Regions from separate parts of the Xenophilus sp. genome, predicted to be linked through region 1. Evidence: predicted binding sites of a transcription regulator. Region 1 holds the regulator's gene; the other holds the start of a gene.
What was found. Region 1 encodes FNR, which switches genes on or off when oxygen is low (the NO sensors DNR and NnrR bind a similar motif). Its sites were predicted from a motif close to TTGATNNNNATCAA; they were not measured.
Positions count from the first base shown of each region.

Region 2: cyoA (ubiquinol oxidase subunit II) is a predicted target of FNR. The motif match lies at 1,852-1,865, and genes of this name have one in related genera.

Region 1 is NZ_JBIQNC010000006.1:17,114-20,512, reverse strand. Features, by position in the region: gene hemN (oxygen-independent coproporphyrinogen III oxidase) at 1-1,051, opposite strand, end outside; gene fnr (fumarate/nitrate reduction transcriptional regulator Fnr) at 1,237-1,956, shown strand; gene ACIY1X_RS02405 (2-hydroxymuconate tautomerase) at 1,972-2,163, opposite strand; gene dmpH (2-oxo-3-hexenedioate decarboxylase) at 2,182-2,970, opposite strand; gene dmpG (4-hydroxy-2-oxovalerate aldolase) at 2,982-3,399, opposite strand, start outside.
Region 2 is NZ_JBIQNC010000002.1:85,900-89,298, forward strand. Features, by position in the region: gene ACIY1X_RS01080 (DUF72 domain-containing protein) at 1-424, shown strand, start outside; gene ACIY1X_RS01085 (MFS transporter) at 438-1,772, opposite strand; gene cyoA (ubiquinol oxidase subunit II) at 1,966-2,973, shown strand; gene cyoB (cytochrome o ubiquinol oxidase subunit I) at 3,020-3,399, shown strand, end outside.

The sequences.
Region 1 (3,399 bases):
CGATCGCCGACACGCCGAGGCCGATGATGTCGCAATCCGGCTGCGTGCTGTAGCCCTGGAAGTTGCGGTGCAGCCGCCCCTGCCGCCGGGCGACGGCCAGCGTGTCGTCGGGCAGCGCGAAGTGGTCCATGCCGATGTAGCTGTAGCCGGCCTCGGCGAAGGACGCGATGGCGCGCGAGAGCATGTCGACCTTGGCGCCGGCAGGCGGCAGTTCGGCGGCGTCGATGCGGCGCTGCGGCTTGAAGCGCTCGGGCAGGTGGGCGTAGGCGTACAGCGCGATGCGGTCGGGTCGCAACTCGCCCACCTGGGCCAGCGTCCGCTCGAAGGACTCGGCGTTCTGGCGCGGCAGGCCGTAGATCAGGTCGACGTTGATCGAGCCGAAGCCCAGGCGCCGCGCGGCCCCCACCAGGGCGAACACCTCGGCCGCCGGCTGCACGCGGTGCACCGCCTTCTGCACGTCCGGGTCGAAGTCCTGCACGCCGAAGCTCAGCCGGTTGAAGCCCAGTTCGGCCAGGCGGGCCAGCCGCGCCTCGTCGACGGTGCGCGGGTCGACCTCGATGGAGTATTCGCCCTGCGGCGCGAGGGCGAAGGCCTGGCGCAGCATGTCCATCAACTGCCCCAGCTCGCCGTCGTTCAGGAAGGTGGGCGTGCCGCCGCCCAGGTGCAGCTGGCTGACCGGCGCGCCCTGCCCCAGGTGCTCGACCTGCAGCGCGATCTCGCGGCGCAGGTACTGCAGGTACTCGCGCCCCTTCTCGTGCCGCTTGGTGACGATCTTGTTGCAGGCGCAGTAGTAGCACAGCGAGTGGCAGAAGGGGATGTGGACGTACAGCGACAGCGGCAGGCCCGCCGCGCGGCCGGCCTGCCGGCGCTGGGCCAGCGCCTGGGCGTAGTCGTCGGCGCCGAAGGCCTCCACGAAGCGGTCGGCCGTGGGATAGGAGGTGTAGCGCGGGCCGGGCACGTCGAAGCGGCGCAGCAGCGCCGGGGACAGCGCGGGCTCGGCGGCCGCCGCAGCGGGGGCGGCGGGAGAAGGGTGGAGGGTCAGCGGACTCATCGTGGCGGCCGGGGTGGGCAAAGCTCCCGTGGCGGGGTACCCTCGCACTGTGCGGCGGTTGGGCTTCGGCTTGTTTGACCTGGATCAATCCGCTGGAGGATTGCGCGCGCACAATGCCGTCGAGGGCCGCGGATCCGCGCCTCGTGCCCGTCGGCGCCACCGTCGGACCGACTCACCTGATGACCATGACGCCCGAAAAGATCAAAGTCGCCTGCTCGAACTGCAACCTGCGGGAGCTTTGCATGCCGGTGGGCCTGCAGCCGACCGAACTGGAGCGCATCGACGACCTCGTGGCCACGCGGCGCAAGGTCAAACGCAAGGAGACGCTGTTCCGCAACGGCGAGCGCTTCTCGGCGCTCTACGCCATCCGCACCGGCGTCTTCAAGACCCAGGTGACGGCCGAGGACGGGCGCGACCAGGTCACCGGCTTCCAGATGGCCGGCGAGATCATCGGCCTGGACGGCATCGTCAACAACCACCACACCTGCGACGCCGTGGCGCTGGAGGACGCGGAGGTCTGCGTGATGCCCTTCGACCGCATCGAGGAGCTGTCGCGCGAGGTCACGGCGCTGCAGCGCCACGTGCACCAGATCATGAGCCGCGAGATCGTGCGCGAGCACGGCGTGATGCTGCTGCTGGGCAGCATGCGCGCCGAGGAACGCCTGGCCGCCTTCCTGCTCAACCTGGTGCAGCGCCTGCACGCGCGCGGCTTCTCGGCCAGCGAACTGGTGCTGCGCATGACGCGCGAGGAGATCGGCAGCTACCTGGGCCTGAAGCTGGAGACCGTGAGCCGCACGCTCTCCAAGTTCGTCGAGGACGGCCTGGTCGAGGTGAACCAGCGCCACGTGCGCATCCTTGACGCGGATGCGCTCAAGCGGCTGGTGAACCCCACCGTCTGCGCCTGATGCGGCGCCTGCCGGCTAGCGCCCCAGTTCCTTGGCGCTGACGCCGGCGATGCCCCAGTTCTCCTTGGGCACCTCCTGGATCCAGACGCGCACGTTGGCCATCGGCGCGCCGGTGGCCTCCACCAGCGCCTGCGAGACCTTCTCGATCACCGCCTTCTTCTGCGCCTCGGTGCGGCCTTCGATCATGTAGATCTGGGCGAAGGGCATGGTCGTGCCTCCCTGCGCTCAGGCGAAGCGCAGCCCGACGCTGCCCATGCCCTGCACGCGCAGCGTCACCGCGTCGCCGGCCTCCACCGCCACCGCCTCGGTGGCGCCGCCCGAGAGGATCAGGCTGCCGGCAGGAATCTCCCTGCCCTGCCGGCCCAGGTGGTTGGCCAGCATGGCGACCGCGGCGGCCGGGTGGCCCAGCACCGAGGCGCCGGCCCCCAGCGCCACCGGCGCGCCGTTCTTCTCCAGCACGATGCCGACGGTGCGCAGGTCCACCTGCTCGGGCCGCAGCGCCCGGCCGCCGACCACGAAGCGCGCGGCCGAGGTGTTGTCGGCCACCACGCTCTTGAGGTCGAACTTGAAGTCGCGGTAGCGGCTGTCGATCACCTCGATGCCGGGCAGCACGAAGTCGGTGGCCGCGAGCACGGCGCCGATGTGGCAGCCCGGCCCCTTGAGCGCGTGCTTGAGCACGAAGGCGATCTCGGGCTCGACCTTGGGGTGGATCAGCCCGGCCGTCTTCACCGCAGCGCCCTCGGGCACGCTGAACGCGTCCACGAGGAAGCCGAAGACGGGGCTGTCCACGCCCATCTGCTTCATCTTGGCGTGCGAGGTCAGGCCGGCCTTCAGGCCGACCACGCGCGCACCGCGGGCCAGCTTGCGCGCGAGGATCGCGTCCTGGATCGCGTAGGCGTCGTCCCAGTCCATGCCGGGATGCTCGTCGGTGATCTTGGGCGTGTCCCGCGCCTCCAGTTCGCAGGTCTCCAGGTGGGCGGCGAGCTGGTCGATGGTGTTCCTGTCGAGTGCCATGCGCCTCCCCTTCAGGCAGCCAGCAGGCCGCGTTCGCGCGCCAGGGTCAGCGCGGTGTCCTCGATCATGTCCTCCTGCCCGCCGACCATGCCGCGCCGGCCCAGCTCCACCAGCAGCTCGCGCGCGGGCACGCCGTACTTCTTCTCGGCGCGCTTGGCGAACAGCAGGAAGGAGCCGTACACGCCGGCATAGCCCAGCGTGAGCGCATCACGGTCGATGCGGATCGGGAAGTCCATGATCGGCACCACCAGGTCGTCCGCCACGTCCTGGATCTTCCAGAGGTCGACGCCGGTGACGATGCCCATGCGCTCGCACACGGCCACCAGCACCTCCATCGGCGTATTGCCGGCGCCGGCGCCCAGGCCGGCCGAGGCGGCGTCGATGCGGTTGGCGCCGGCCTCGATGGCGGCGATGGAGTTCGCCACGCCC
Region 2 (3,399 bases), on a different contig from region 1:
GGCGCCGGACGGCGTGGTGGCCGTCGAGGTGCGCAACCCCGAGTTCCTCACGCCCGCCTTCGCCGAGGTGCTGCGCGGCACCGGCGCCACCTACTGCCTGGGCCTGCATGCCAAGCTGCCGCCGATCGAGGCGCAACTGCCGCTGCTGCGCGCCCTGTGGCCCGGCCCGCTGGTGTGCCGCTGGAGCCTGCACCGGCGCCACGGCGCCTACGGCTACGAGACGGCCAAGGGCCTGTACGAGCCCTTCGACAGGCTGGTGGACCCCGATCCCGAGACCCGCGAGGTGCTGGCGAAGGTGATCGCCGGCACCGTGGGCGCGGGCTGGCCGGCCTACGTGGCGATCAACAACAAGGCGGAAGGCTCGGCGCCGCTGAGCGTGCAGGCGCTGGCGCAGGCCGTGGCGGCGCGCGCCGCCGGCGGCTGATGAAGGCCGGCCGTCAGTCCTTCGCCACCAGGGCCTTGTTCAGCCCCAGGGCGGCCAGCGTGCAGGCGGCGCCCGACAGCAGGTACAGGCTCAGGTAGCCCAGCCCGAAGTGGGCCGACAGGCCCAGCGCCACCACCGGCGCGAAGGCGGCGCCGATCAGCCAGGCGAAGTCCTGCGTGAGCGCCGCGCCGGTGTAGCGGAAGCGCGGCGTGAAGTTGGACGTCACCGCGCCGGCCGCCTGCCCGTACGACAGGCCCAGCAGCGTGCAGCCCAGCAGGATGAACACGTCCTGGCCCAGCGTGCCGCCGTTGAGCAGCGTCGGCGCAAAGCCGCTGAAGACCGCGATCATGCCGGCCAGCGTGCCCAGCGTGCGGCGGCGGCCGTAGCGGTCGGCCACCAGGCCGGAGACGACCACGCCCACGGCGATCAGGAAGCCGCCCACGATCTGCACGCCGAGGAAGCCGGTGATCGACTGCTCGGTATACAGGTGGATCCACGACAGCGGGAACACCGTCACCAGGTGGAACAGCGCATAGCTGGCCAGCGCGGCGAAGGCGCCGATGAACAGGTTGTAGCCCTGGGTGCGCACCAGCTCGCCGGCCGGCACCGGCTCCAGTTCGCTGCGCTCCAGCAGCCGCTCGTACTCGGGCGTCACCACCAGCCGCAGGCGGGCGAACAGCGCCACCACGTTGATGGCGAAGGCGACGAAGAAGGGATAGCGCCAGCCCCAGGAGAGGAAGTCGTCCTGCGACAGGCTGCCGTAGAGGAAGGCGAACAGCGCGCTGGCCAGGATGAAGCCCACCGGCGCGCCGAGCTGGCCCAGCATCGCGTACCAGCCGCGGCGGTTGGGGGGCGCGCTCAGCGCGAGCAGCGAGGGCAGCCCGTCCCACGAGCCGCCCAGCGCCAGCCCCTGCCCGACGCGCAGCACCGCCAGCAGCAGCACGGCCTTGGTGCCGAGCGTCTCGTAGCCGGGCAGGAAGGCGATGCCCACCGTGCAGGTGCCGAGCAGGAACAGCGCGATGGTCAGCTTGGTGGCACGCCCCCAGCGGCGCTGGATCGCCATCGAGATCGCGGTGCCGACGGGCCGCGCGATGAAGGCGAAGGCGAAGATGGTGAAGGCGAACAGCACCCCCTCCAGCCGCTGGTGCAGCGGGAAGAACAGCTGCGGGAACACCAGCACCGAGGCGATGCCGTAGACGAAGAAGTCGAAATACTCGGAGGCGCGGCCGATCACCACGCCGACGGCGATGTCGCCCGGCGACACGCTGTGGTCGCCGTGGACCTCGTGCGGTTGTGCATCGGCGTCCGGCGCCGGCGGGAAGGAAGGCGGATAGGTGATGCTGGACATCAGGGCAGGTCTCCTGCGCGCGGCCCCGCGGCACTGGACGAGGCGCAGCAAGGGGCACTATAAGGTGGCGGGCGGCGCATTGACATAGGACAAAACGTCCTATCGCCTCCGGGCCGGCCGCGCGTTAGATTCGTCCCGTTCGCAACCCGTACCAACCCGGAGCGACCGTGCCGTCGCCGCCGAGATGCCCAGCATGCGTCTACCCAATCCTCTTCGGGCCCTGCCCCTGCTCGCCGCGACCAGCCTGCTGGCCGGCTGCAACCTGGTGGTGCTCAACCCTGCCGGCGACGTGGCCGCCCAGCAGGGGCAGATGGTGGTGATCTCCACCCTGCTCATGCTGCTGATCATCGTGCCGGTGATCATCCTGATCCTGCTGTTCGCCTGGCGCTACCGCCAGGGCAGCCGGCATGCCGAGACCGACTACGCCCCCGACTGGGACCACTCGACCAAGCTGGAGCTGGTGATCTGGGCCGCGCCCCTGGTCATCATCATCGCGCTGGGCGCGCTGACCTGGATCGGCACCCACAAGCTCGACCCCTACCGCCCGCTGGACCGCATCGCCTCCGGCAAGCCGGTGCCCGAGGGCGTGAAGCCGCTGGAGGTCGAGGTGGTCTCGCTGGACTGGAAGTGGCTGTTCATCCTGCCCGAGCAGGGCATCGCCACCGTCAACGAGCTGGCGGCGCCGGTGGACCGGCCGATCCGCTTCAGGCTCACCTCCAGCTCGACCATGAACGCGTTCTACGTGCCCGACCTGGCCGGCATGATCTACACGATGCCCGGCATGCAGACCGAGCTGAACGCCGTCATCAACCGGCCGGGCGTGTTCCACGGCATGTCGTCCCACTACAGCGGCACCGGCTTCTCGGGCATGACCTTCAAGTTCCACGGCCTGAGCGAGCAGGACTTCGCCCGGTGGGTGGCCCGGGCCAAGGCCGAGGGCAAGCCGCTGACGCGCGACGCCTACCGCGACCTCGCCCGCCCCAGCGAGCGCCATCCGGTCGAGCGCTTCGCCTCGGTCGATCCGAACCTGTACCAGCGCGTGCTCAACCTGTGCGTCGAGGACGGCCAGCGCTGCATGCACGAGACGATGGCCTCGGACGCGCTGCGCGGCCGCGCCCGCGTCAACGGGGCGCTGTTCGCCAAGGCCCAGGCGCAATCGATCTGCACGCCCGGCATGCCGGTCGCGCTGGCGGACAACTGAGGCACGCGCGCCGCCGCTGCCAACCTGAGTGTGAGTGACAAGAACCATGTCTGAACCTTCTTCGGCGCCGACCCACTGGCTCCTGGGCCGGCTGACCTGGGACTCGGTGCCCATGGCGCACGAGCCCATCCTGCTGTGGACCTTCGTGGCCGTCGTGCTGGGCGGCATCGCCCTGCTGGCCCTGATCACCCGCTACCGGCTCTGGGGCCCGCTGTGGCGCGACTGGTTCTGCACCATCGACCACAAGAAGATCGGCATCATGTACATGGTGCTGGGCGTGGTGATGCTGCTGCGCGGCTTCTCCGACGCGATCATGATGCGCCTGCAGCAGGCCATGGCCTTCGGCGACAACATGGGCTACCTGCCGCCGCACCACTACGACCAGATTTTCACCGCCCACGGCGTGATCATGATCTTCTTCGTGGC